DNA from 3 places in the Streptomyces sp. NPDC001270 genome. Region 2 is predicted to be linked to each of the others. Evidence: riboswitches for the same ligand, from Rfam matches in the RefSeq annotation. Region 2 holds a riboswitch; each other region holds the start of a gene.

What was found. A riboswitch is a leader RNA that binds a small molecule or an ion and turns the genes downstream of it on or off. The one in region 2 is predicted to bind thiamine pyrophosphate.
Region 1: another riboswitch for thiamine pyrophosphate. It lies ahead of thiO (glycine oxidase ThiO); the one in region 2 lies ahead of ACFY2B_RS18275 (thiamine ABC transporter substrate binding subunit).
Region 3: another riboswitch for thiamine pyrophosphate. It lies ahead of thiC (phosphomethylpyrimidine synthase ThiC); the one in region 2 lies ahead of ACFY2B_RS18275 (thiamine ABC transporter substrate binding subunit).

The regions. Positions count from the first base shown of each region.
Region 1 covers NZ_JBIAXM010000014.1:42,932-46,998, reverse strand. Annotated here, with positions in the region: gene ACFY2B_RS23755 (NAD(P)/FAD-dependent oxidoreductase) at 1-982, opposite strand, end outside; TPP riboswitch at 1,201-1,312, shown strand; gene thiO (glycine oxidase ThiO) at 1,310-2,473, shown strand; gene thiS (sulfur carrier protein ThiS) at 2,470-2,670, shown strand; gene ACFY2B_RS23740 (thiazole synthase) at 2,674-3,468, shown strand; gene pknB (Stk1 family PASTA domain-containing Ser/Thr kinase) at 3,802-4,067, shown strand, end outside.
Region 2 covers NZ_JBIAXM010000010.1:46,146-50,212, reverse strand. Annotated here, with positions in the region: gene ACFY2B_RS18285 (phosphotransferase enzyme family protein) at 1-531, opposite strand, end outside; gene rlmN (23S rRNA (adenine(2503)-C(2))-methyltransferase RlmN) at 780-1,886, shown strand; TPP riboswitch at 1,951-2,058, shown strand; gene ACFY2B_RS18275 (thiamine ABC transporter substrate binding subunit) at 2,140-3,210, shown strand; gene ACFY2B_RS18270 (ABC transporter permease) at 3,303-4,067, shown strand, end outside.
Region 3 covers NZ_JBIAXM010000012.1:59,948-64,014, reverse strand. Annotated here, with positions in the region: gene ACFY2B_RS21295 (IclR family transcriptional regulator) at 1-357, shown strand, start outside; gene ACFY2B_RS21290 (SsgA family sporulation/cell division regulator) at 456-893, shown strand; gene ACFY2B_RS21285 (YibE/F family protein) at 980-2,488, opposite strand; TPP riboswitch at 2,560-2,737, shown strand; gene thiC (phosphomethylpyrimidine synthase ThiC) at 2,730-4,067, shown strand, end outside.

The sequences.
Region 1 (4,067 bases), on a different contig from region 2:
ACGGCACCGGGTCGTAGGCCGCCGGGGTGTCGCCGATGATGTTCGCGGCGACCGTGCGCGGCCCCTGGAGGGCGTTGTCCCAGTGGTGGACGAGCAGGCGCTCGCCGTACCGGGCGGAGGGGAAGGACGCGCAGTCACCGACCGCGTAGACGTCCGGCGCGGAGGTGCGCAGATGGTCGTCGGCCACGACCTCGCGATGGGCGCCCAGCTCGATGCCGGAACCGGCCAGCCAGGCGGTGGCGGGGCGGGCGCCGATGCCGACCACGACGGCGCCCGCGGGCAGCCGCGAGCCGTCGTCGAGCACCACCGCGCCGGGCTCGACGCGCGCCACGCGCGCGTGGGTGCGCAGTTCGGTGCCGCTGTCCGCGTACCAGGCGGCCATCGGCGCCGTGACCTCGGCGGGGAGCGCGCCCGCGAGCGGGCGGGCGGCGGCCTCGACGACCGTGACCGCACAGCCCGCCTCGCGGGCCGCCGTGGCGAACTCGGCGCCGATCCAGCCCGCGCCGACGACCACGATGTCGTGCTGCCGGGCGAGCACCGGCCGCAGCGCCTGGGCGTCGTCGAGGGTGCGCAGCAGGTGCACGCCGGGGACGCCCTCCGCGCCGGGCAGCCGGATCGGTTCGGCGCCGGTGGCGAGGACCAGGACGTCGTACGGCACCGGACCGGCCGCGGTGTCCAGCTCGTGGTCGCCGGGGCGCACGCCGAGCGCCTCCCGGCCCAGTTCGAGGTCGATGCCGAGCGCGCCGAAATCGACGTCGAAGGCCGAGCCCTCGACCTTGCCGAGCAGCACGGCCTTGGACAGCGGTGGCCGGTCGTACGGCGCGTGGGGCTCCGCGCCGACCACGGTCACCGTGCCCCTGAACCCTTGCTCCCGCAGGGCGACCGCGGTCTGCACCCCGGCCATGCCCGCGCCGGCGACGACCACGCGCCGCACCTGTGACGTGCTCCGTTGCTGCGTCTGCTGGCTCACGCTGATCACCATAGTCAACTGACGATTTGTCAGTCAGGGGGCGTGCTGGGTGACCTGCTGCACACGGGCTCGTCCGGTGTCCGCCAGGGGCCCGCGCCGGCCGTTCCTCCGTGCGCGTCGCGCCGCCCGGCCGGAGCCCGCCGAGCCGCGTGCGGGCCGAGGCCGCGAGCGGGGTGCGGGCCGAGGCTTCCTTTTCGAGGCGGGCGGCGGCGGGCTAGGGTGGCCACCGTACAAGCACTCGCGGGAGCCCGGACGCACCGGGCTGAGAGGGAGGCTGGCGGCCTCCGACCGTACGAACCTGATCCGGGTCATGCCGGCGAAGGGAGGGGCTGGACGCCCATGTCGTCACGTACGTCGGATGTCCTCGTCATCGGGGGCGGAATCATCGGCCTGGTCACGGCCTGGCGGGCCGCGCAGCGCGGATTCGCCACGGCCGTCGTGGATCCCGAGCCGGGTGGCGGGGCCGCACAGGTCGCGGCCGGCATGCTGGCCGCGGTCACCGAACTGCACCACGGCGAGCAGACGCTGCTCGGCCTGAACCTGGCCTCGGCGCGCCGCTATCCGGACTTCGCGGCCGAGCTGACCGAGCTGACCGGCCGCGACCTCGGCTACCGCCGGTGCGGCACGCTCGCCGTCGCGCTGGACGCCGACGACCGCGCGCACCTGCGCGACCTGCACGAACTGCAACAGCGCTCCGGTCTTGAGTCCGAGTGGCTGTCCGGCCGGGACTGCCGTCGTCTGGAGCCGATGCTCGCGCCGGGGGTGCGGGGCGGGCTGCGGGTGGACGGCGACCACCAGATCGACCCGCGGCGGCTGGCGGCGGCGCTGCTGGCGGCCTGCGAGCGGGCGGGAGTGGTGTTCCACCGCGCCTGGGCCGAACGCTGCGTGGTGCGCCGGGACCGGGCCGTCGGGGTGATCACCGGGGACGGCACCGAACTGGACGCCGGGCAGGTGGTGCTCGCGGCCGGCAGCCTGAGCGGCCGGCTGGCGGGCCTGCCGGAGGCCGTGCTGCCGCCGGTGCGGCCGGTGAAGGGTCAGGTGCTGCGGCTGACCGTGCCGAAGCGGTACGCGCCGTTCCTGAGCCGGACCGTGCGGGCCGTGGTGCGCGGCAGCCAGGTCTACCTGGTGCCGCGGGAGAACGGTGAGCTGGTCGTCGGGGCGACCGACGAGGAACTGGGCTGGGACACCACGGTGACCGCGGGCGGCGTGTACGAGCTGCTGCGCGACGCGCACGAGCTGGTGCCCGGGATCACCGAACTGCCGCTGACCGAGACCCGGGCCGGGCTGCGGCCCGGCTCCCCGGACAACGCGCCGCTGCTCGGCCCGACCGCGCTCGACGGGCTGCACGTGGCCACCGGGCACTACCGCAACGGCGTGCTGCTCACCCCGGTCACCGGGGATGTCATGGCGCACGTCCTGGCCACCGGGACGCTCCCGGAGGAGGTCCGTCCGTTCACCCCCGCGCGCTTCGGCGCCGCCGCCCTCACGGAGCAGCCCGCATGATCATCTCCGTCAACGGGGAGCACCGGGAGATCGCGCCCGGCACGGCCCTCGACGCCCTCGTGCAGACCCTCACCACAGCGCCCGGCGGAGTGGCCGCCGCGCTCAACGAAACCGTCGTCCCGCGCGCGCAGTGGCCCGCCACCGCCCTGAGCGAGGGGGACCGCGTCGAAGTCCTCACCGCCGTCCAAGGAGGCTGAACCATGGCCGACGATCCCTTCGTCCTCGGCGGTACGTCCTTCACGTCCCGGTTGATCATGGGTACGGGCGGTGCGCCCAGCCTCGACGTGCTGGAGCGGGCGCTGGTCGCCTCCGGAACGGAGCTGACCACCGTGGCGATGCGCCGGGTCGACCCCGATGTGCACGGGTCCGTGCTCTCGGTCCTGGAACGGCTCGGCATCCGGGTGCTGCCCAACACGGCGGGCTGCTTCACCGCGGGCGAGGCGGTGCTGACCGCGCGACTGGCCCGGGAGGCGCTCGGGTCCGATCTGATCAAACTCGAGGTGATCGCCGACGAGCGGACACTGCTGCCGGACCCGATCGAGCTACTGGACGCGGCGGAGACCCTCGTCGACGACGGTTTCACGGTGCTGCCGTACACGAACGACGATCCCGTGCTGGCGCGGAAGCTGGAGGACGTGGGGTGCGCGGCGGTGATGCCGCTCGGCTCGCCGATCGGTTCCGGGCTCGGGATCCGCAATCCGCACAACTTCCAGCTGATCGTGGAGCACGCGCGCGTACCGGTGATCCTGGACGCGGGAGCCGGTACGGCGTCGGACGTGGCCCTGGCGATGGAGCTGGGGTGCGCGGGGGTCATGCTGGCCTCGGCCGTCACCCGGTCGCAGCAACCGGAGCGGATGGCCGCGGCGATGCGGCACGCGGTGGACGCGGGGCGGCTGGCACGGCTGGCGGGGCGGATCCCCCGGCGGCACTTCGCCGAGGCGTCGTCTCCCGCGGAGGGCCTGGCCGCGCTCGATCCGGAGCGGCCCGCGTTCTGAGCGGGGTTGTCGTGCCAGGATGCTCTCGCAACCACGCACCACCCGTTTGCTGTCCGCCGAGCGGTGGACGTTTCCCGTGGGGCCCGGCGTCGGTGGTGGGTGCACGGACGGGTTCGTGGGGCCGGGGATTCCGGGGCCGGTGCGGGGTCGGTGGGGGCCGTCGGCAGGGATGGGGCGGTGAGGCCGTCGGGCCCGGTCACGGGCCGTGGGTGGCGGGTGTGGGGTTCCGGGGGTGACGGGGTGTCGTGGGACGCGTCACAGGTCGGCCGCAGTCCCGGTCCGATCTCTCGGTAACGAGGAGGACTGTCGGTACCGGCTCGTAGACTCACCTGCGTGGATACGACCCTTCAGGACCCCCTGGTCGGGCAGGTGCTCGACGGCCGTTATCGCGTCGACGCACGGATCGCGGTCGGCGGGATGGCCACGGTCTACCGGGCCCTGGACACCCGTCTGGACCGCATCCTCGCGCTCAAGGTGATGCATCCGGCCCTCGCCGCCGACGGGTCGTTCGTCGAGCGGTTCATCCGGGAGGCGAAGTCGGTGGCCCGGCTCGCCCACCCGAATGTCGTACAGGTCTTCGACCAGGGCATGGACCGGGC
Region 2 (4,067 bases):
CTTACCGAGCTTTTCGGCTCGCTCCGCCAAGAACGCCCGGTCCTCGTCCGTGACGCCGTTCAGTTCCCGGAGGCTTGCCGTCACCTTGGCCATCGGGTCGTAGTAGGGGAGACCGAGTGACTGCGATTCTTCGAGCCAGTGCAGACGGCGGAGGAGGTCGCCCAGCTCGGTGACGGTCGCGTACTCTTCGCGATCCTGGGCGCTCTCCCAGTAGGTGACGACTCTGCCCCCAATCACGAGCGGTTGCCGGACGCCGGGCAGTACACGGGCGGCAGGAAAGTCGTGCTCCGCCAGCCAGCGGGCCACGCCTACAGCCCGGTCCATCTCCAGCAGAGCGTCAGGGTTACGTGCGATGCGGACGATGACGGGGGAGTGGGCGAGCCGGTACACGGCGTTTGACCCGAGCCTCAGCAGCTCGGCACCCGCCGGATCGAGCCCAGCCTGCCGGCATGCCTCCCTGAGCACGTCTTCCGCGGCCTCCGCCGTGAACGGCGTCACGCTGCCCTGGGTGTCTCCGTCGCCCGACATCATGGGGCCGACGCTACCGCCAGCATGGGCCGGGCCGACAGACGGCCCGTCGTGGAAGGATGTCCCATGCCCTTGGCCAGGCTCGGAAAATGCAGGTCACAGGCGTGCGGGCAGTGCCTAGCATCGCTTCCGCCGGGCCGTCTGTGGGCCGTCCGAGGGCGGCCGACAGCGACCGGGAACGACAGACAACGACCACCGCGCGGGCTTTCCGCCGCAGGTCACCCGAGTGGATCTGCGACACTGGTACGGCCATGCCTAAACCCGGAGAACTCACCTTCACAGCCCCCCGCGGCGCCCAGCGGCCGCCGCGGCATCTCGCTGATCTCTCGCCCGCCGAACGCAAGGAGGCCGTCGCCGCGATCGGCGAGAAGCCGTTCCGGGCGAAGCAGCTCTCGCAGCACTACTTCGCGCGGTACGCGCACGACCCCGAGCAGTGGACCGACATTCCCGCGGCCTCCCGCGGCCGGCTGCGGGAGGCGTTGTTCCCCGAGCTGATGACGGTCGTACGGCATCTGTCGACCGACGAGGGAACCACGCGCAAGACGCTGTGGCGGCTGTTCGACGGGACGCTCGTCGAGTCGGTGCTGATGCGGTATCCGGACCGGGTGACGATGTGCATCAGCTCGCAGGCCGGCTGCGGGATGAACTGCCCCTTCTGCGCCACCGGGCAGGCCGGTCTCGACCGGAACCTGTCGACCGCCGAGATCGTGCACCAGATCGTGGACGGGATGCGGGCCCTCAGGGACGGCGAGGTGCCCGGCGGCCCGGCGCGGCTGTCCAACATCGTGTTCATGGGCATGGGCGAGCCGCTCGCCAACTACAAGCGGGTCGTGGGCGCGATCCGGGCGCTCACCGACCCCGAGCCGGACGGGCTCGGGCTGTCCCAGCGCGGCATCACCGTCTCGACCGTCGGACTCGTCCCGGCCATCCACCGGTTCGCCGACGAGGGCTTCAAGTGCCGCCTCGCGATCTCCCTGCACGCGCCCGACGACGAACTGCGCGACACCCTCGTCCCCGTGAACACGCGGTGGAAGGTGCGCGAGGTGCTGGACGCCGGTCTGGAGTACGCCGCCAGGTCCGGGCGCCGGCTGTCCATCGAGTACGCGCTGATCCGCGACATCAACGACCAGGCGTGGCGGGGCGACCGGCTCGGCCGGCTGCTCAAGGGCAAGCCCGTGCACGTCAACCTCATCCCGCTCAACCCGACGCCGGGCTCCAAGTGGACCGCCTCCAGGCCCGAGGACGAGCGGGCCTTCGTGGCGGCCATCGAGGCGCACGGGGTGCCGGTGACCATCCGGGACACCCGCGGGCAGGAGATCGACGGCGCCTGCGGTCAGCTGGCTGCCACCGAGCGGTAGCCGGACGGTAGTCTGAGCCCGGTCATAACGTCATATCGCGAACCTCGTGTTCCGAACATTCCGAATATTCCGACAGGGGAGCGCCACAGCGCTGAGAGTGCGGCACACCGGCCGCAGACCCTCCGAACCTCGCCCAGGTCATTCTGGGTAGGGAGATCGGTCCTCACTCAAGCTGTTGCGCCCTGCCCGGACCTGCCTCGTACGGTCCGGGCAGGGCCGCGTCTCTTCCTGGTCAACCCCAGGAGGAATCCAGTTGCACACCAAGACCTTCGTGGCCGTCGTGGTCGGGCTCGGCCTGGTCACGCTGTCCGCGTGCGGGTCCACGAACGACGGGGGCGCCGACGCCAAGACGGTCACCCTCGTCAGCCACGATTCGTGGGCGGTCTCGAAGAACGTGCTCAAGGACTTCGAGAAGCAGTCCGGTTACACCGTCAGGGTCCTCAAGGACGGCGACGCCGGGCAGGCCGTCAACAAGGCGATCCTGACCAAGGACAACCCGCAGGGCGACGTCTTCTTCGGCGTCGACAACACCCTGCTGTCGCGTGCCCTCGACAACGGGCTGTTCCAGTCGTACCAGCCGAAGGACTACGACCGGATCGAACCCGAGTACCGGGACGGCGCGTCCGGGCACCGGGTCACGCCCATCGACACCGGTGACATCTGCGTCAACTACGACAAGGCGTACTTCGAGCGGCACCGGCTGGCCCCGCCGCAGACCTTCGACGACCTGGTCGAACCCCAGTACAAGAACCTGCTCGTCACCGAGAACGCCGCCACCTCCTCGCCCGGCCTCGGCTTTCTGCTCGGCACCGCCGCGAAGTACGGCGACGCCGGCTGGAGCGCGTACTGGAAGAAGCTCAAGGCCAACGGCGTCAAGGTGGTCGACGGCTGGGAGCAGGCGTACGACGAGGAGTTCTCCGGCTCGGCCGGCGGCAGGAAGGCGGGCGGCGACCGGCCGCTCGTCGTGTCGTACGCCTCCTCGCCGCCCGCCGAGGTCGTCTACGCCGACCCGAAACCGGCCACCGCGCCCACCGGAGTGGCCGCCGGAACCTGCTTCCGGCAGATCGAGTACGCCGGACTGCTCTCGGGTGCCCGCAACAGCGCGGGCGGCAAGGCGTTCCTGGACTTCCTGACCGGCAAGGAGTTCCAGGAGGACATGCCGCTGAACATGTTCGTCTACCCGGTGCGCACGGATGCCGCGGTGCCGCAGGAGTTCGAGAAGTACGGCCCGCAGGCCAAGGACCCCGAGACCATGGCGCCCGACCGGATCGCCGCCGACCGTGACCAGTGGGTCAAGTCGTGGACCTCACTCGTACTGAACTGACCGGGGCGGACGAGGGGACCGGGCCGGCGGAGGCGGCCGGTTCCCTCCCGCGCGGGCGGCACGGCACCGGGAACCTGGTGCGGCTCGCGCTGCTGGCCGGACCCGTCGCGTTCTTCGCCGTGTTCTTCGCCTGGCCGGTGGCCGCGATCGTCGCCCGCGGTCTGAAACCGGACGGCGCCTGGCGGCTGGGACGGATCGCGGACGTCGTGGCCCGTTCCGACATCCGGCACGTGCTGTGGTTCACCACCTGGCAGGCGCTCGCCTCCACCGCGCTCACCCTGCTGGTCGCGCTGCCCGGCGCGTACGTCTTCGCCCGCTTCGACTTCCCGGGCAAACGGGTCCTGCGGGCCGTGGTCACCGTGCCGTTCGTGCTGCCGACCGTCGTCGTCGGCACCGCCTTCCTCGCCCTCGTCGGGCGTGGCGGCCTCCTCGACGACCTGTGGGGCGTGCGGCTGGACACCACCGTCTGGGCGATCCTGCTCGCGCACGTCTTCTTCAACTACGCCGTCGTCGTCCGCACGGTCGGCGGACTGTGGTCCGGGCTCGACCCGCGCCAGGAGGAGGCCGCGCGGATGCTGGGCGCGTCGCCCCTGACCGCCTGGCGCACGGTGACCCGGCCGGCGCTGGCCCCGGCGGTGGCCGCCGCCGCGCTGATGGTGTTCCTGTTCACCTTCACCTCCTTCGGCGTGGTGCAGATCCTCGGCGGCCCCACCTTCGCCACGCTCGAAGTGGAGATCTACCGGGAGACGTCCCAGATCTTCGACCTGTCCACGGCCGCGGTCCTCACCCTGGTCCAGTTCGCGGCGGTCGGCGTGATCCTCGCCGTGCACGCCTGGACGGTACGGCGGCGGGAGAGC
Region 3 (4,067 bases), on a different contig from region 2:
ACCGGTCACGCTCACGCGATCGGGCAGTGCCTGCTGTCGCAGCTTGACGAGACGGCCCGGCGCGACCATCTCGACCGCCACCCCGTCCGGTCCATCACTCCGTACACCGTGCGCGACGACCACAGCCTGCTGCGACGCCTGGAGCGAGTGCGCCGGATGACTCCGGTGGCGGAACAGCAGGAGTACGCGCTGGGCACGGTCTGCGCGGCCATCCCGATCACGATCGGCACCACGGCCGCCACCATGGCCATTTCGGTGCCCTTCCACCAGGCCGACCGATTGCTGCCCGCGGTGGAACTTCTGCAGGCCGAGATCGCACGTCGTCTTGGGACACTCGCGATCTCTATCAGTATCTGAAAACTCACTCCTTGTGATCTGTCGTGTACGTTCAGCAAGATGCCATCAGTGCCAATGGGTCATTCCAGGCCAGTCCGCATGACATGACGGGGTAGGCGATGCGCGAGTCCGTACAGGCAGAGGTCATGATGAGCTTCCTCGTCTCCGAGGAGCTCTCCTTCCGCATTCCGGTGGAGTTGCGGTACGAGACCTGTGATCCCTATGCCGTGCGGCTGACCTTCCACCTGCCCGGAGACGCCCCGGTGACCTGGGCCTTCGGGCGGGAGCTGCTGATCGACGGGGTGGGCCGGCCGTGCGGGGACGGTGACGTGCACATCGCACCCGTCGATTCCGAGGCCCTGGGCGAGGTGCTGATCCGGCTTCAGGTCGGCGGCGACCAAGCGGTGTTCCGGTCCTCGGCACCGCCGCTGGTGACGTTCCTGGACCGTACGGACAAACTGGTGCCGTTGGGCCAGGAGGGGGCGCTCGCCGACTTCGACGCTCACCTCGAAGATGCCCTGGACCGCATCCTGGCCGAGGAGCAGAGCGCCGGCTGAGACGTGGCCGGCCGGGCGCCGGGCAGTGCCGGCGGCGGATTGTGCAGGAACGCTTCCTCTTGGACCTTCCCGCTCTGGGCGGCGCGTCACCGCTTGCGGCGCCTGCCCCTACCGCCGCGCGCCACGGCGGCCGGTGCCGGGACCGCCGCCCCCACGGGTGCCGGGGCTGTCTGCCCCGGCCGGTCGGCCGACACGACCAGCGCCGCCAGCGCCGTGGTGACTGGCACCGAGGCGACCAGACCGATCGAGCCCACCAGAGTGCGGACGATCTCCTCCGCCACCAACTCACTGTTGGCGACCGTGTCGACGCTGCTCTGCGCGATCGAGAAGAGCAGCAGCAGCGGCAGGGCGGCGCCGGCGTAGGCGAGGACGAGCGTGTTGACGACGGACGCGATGTGGTCACGGCCGATGCGGATGCCCGCCCGGTACAGCCCGCGCCAGCCCATCGAGGGATTGGCCTCGTGCAGTTCCCAGACGGCGGAGGTCTGCGTCACCGTCACGTCGTCCAGGACGCCCAGCGAGCCGATGATGACGCCGGCCAGGAACAGACCGCTCATGTCGATCGACGGGTACAGACCGTGGATCAGGCCGGTGTTGTCGTCCGTGTTGCCCGTCAGCGCCGCCCAGCCGATGAACCCGGAGCCGAGGACGCCGATCAGCAGCAGCGAGACCAGCGTGCCGAGGACGGCCACCGAGGTCCGGGCCGACAGGCCGTGGCAGATGTACAGGGCGATCAGCATGATGGCACTCGAACCGATCACGGCCACGACCAGCGGATTCGAGCCCTGTAGGACGGCGGGCAGGATGAAGAGGGTCAGCACCAGGAAGCTGATGGCCAGGGCGACGAGCGCCATCACGCCCCGCAGCCGGCCCACCACCACGACGGCGAGCGCGAAGATGCCGGCGAGCAGCGCCAGCGGGAGCTTCCGGTTCACATCGGTGACCGAGTACTGAAGGTCCTTCGGGGCCGACGGCTCGTAGGCGACGACCACCTTCTCGCTCTGGTGCAGTTGCCGTGACTGGTCCGGCTGCACGATCTCCGTGAACGTACGGCCCTTGTCCTTGCCGGTGTCGACCCGGATGGTGGCCTTCTTGCAGGTACCAGTGGCCTGCTGCTGTGCAGAGTTGCCCTCGGCGGTGGAGGTGTCGCCGGTCGGGGTGTCCCCCGAGGCGTTCACCGACTTGCAGCTCACCGCGACGACCTGGGTGACCGTGGCCTGCTGTGTCTGCCGGTCGAAGCCGACCCCGGTGCGCTCGTGCGGCGGGGCCCCGCCGGGCCAGAGCACCACGAGCCCGACGACGACCGCCGTCGTGAACGGGATGAGGACGGCCGCGATGACCTTGCGCAGATGCTTGGAGACGGGCGCCGCGGGCCCGTGACTGTGGCCGTGTCCGTGTGCATGGCCGTGTCCGTGGCCCTCGCCGGGGCTCTGGCCGGAACCCTGACTGGCTCCCGGACCGTGTTCGTGGCCCGGACCATGGCCGTGTCCGGCCCCGGAACCGTGGCCCTCGTGGCCGTGTCCGCCGCCCTGCTCGGAGCCGCGTCTGCGCTGCGGCTCGGGTGGGGGGTACGGGGACTGCTGCATCGTGGTCACCGACCGATCATCGCAAGAACGACAGGGGCCCTCTGTTCACCGCGCCCGAAGTGACGCTAGCGTGGAGGCACCTTTGCACACGCGGGAGCTCGGAGCACCGGGCTGAGAGGGCGCTGACCTCCGTATTCGCGATGTTTCACGTGGAACGATCGATGTCTCACATGGAACACCGATGAACGGAAGCCGCTGCGTCGACCGCTGAACCTGTTACCGGGTAATGCCGGCGTAGGGAGTAGGTCTCATGGCCAACAAGGACGAACGCACGCCTGTCTCCACGCAGGACGCGACGATCGGAGCCGTCAACGGATCCGACGGCGTCGAGGGCGCGACGACGGGGAAGTCCATCGGCTGGCACAAGGGGTATGTCGAGGGCTCACGCTCCGACCTGCACGTGCCTGTCCGTCAGGTGCATCTCACCAACGGGAAGTCGGTCACGCTGTACGACACCTCGGGGCCGTACACCGATCCGCTCGTCGAGACCGATGTCCGTAGGGGCCTGCCGCCGCTGCGGGAGAACTGGATCATCGCTCGCGGGGACACGGAGGAGTACGCGGGCCGTCCCGTCCGCCCCGAGGACGACGGAATCAAGCACACCTCGCCGCGCGGCGGGCTGCGCAACCTGGACGCCGTCTTCCCCGGCCGCCCCAGGCAGCCGCGCCGGAGCCGTGACGGCGCCGCAGCGGTCACGCAACTCGCCTATGCGCGACGCGGCGAGATCACTCCGGAAATGGAGTTCGTGGCGATCAGGGAGAACGTTTCTCCCGAAGTGGTCCGCGAGGAGATCGCCGCGGGACGGGCTGTCCTGCCGGCCAACGTCAACCACCCGGAGATCGAGCCGATGATCATCGGCAAGCGGTTCCTGGTGAAGGTCAACGCCAACATCGGCAACTCGGCGGTGACCTCCTCCATCGAGGAGGAGGTCGAGAAGATGACCTGGGCGACCCGCTGGGGGGCCGACACGGTCATGGACCTGTCCACCGGCCGCAACATCCACACCACTCGCGAGTGGGTGCTGCGCAACTCCCCCGTCCCCATCGGCACGGTGCCGCTCTACCAGGCACTGGAGAAGGTCGACGGCAGGGCCGAGGAACTGACCTGGGAGATCTACAAGGACACGGTCATCGAGCAGGCCGAGCAGGGCGTGGACTACATGACGGTCCACGCGGGCGTCCGGCTGCCGTACGTGCCGTTGACCGCGAACCGCAAGACCGGCATCGTCTCGCGCGGCGGCTCGATCATGGCCGCCTGGTGCCTCGCGCACCACAAGGAGTCGTTCCTGTACGAGAACTTCCAGGAACTGTGCGAGATCCTCGCCGCCTACGACGTCACGTACTCGCTCGGCGACGGCCTGCGCCCCGGATCGATCGCGGACGCCAACGACGAGGCGCAGTTCGCGGAACTGCGCACGCTCGGGGAACTCAACCGGATCGCCCAGCGTTTCCATGTACAGACGATGATCGAGGGCCCGGGACATGTCCCGATGCACAAGATCAAGGAGAACATCGACCTGCAGCAGGAGATCTGCGATGAAGCTCCATTCTATACGCTCGGCCCGCTGACCACGGACGTCGCTCCGGCC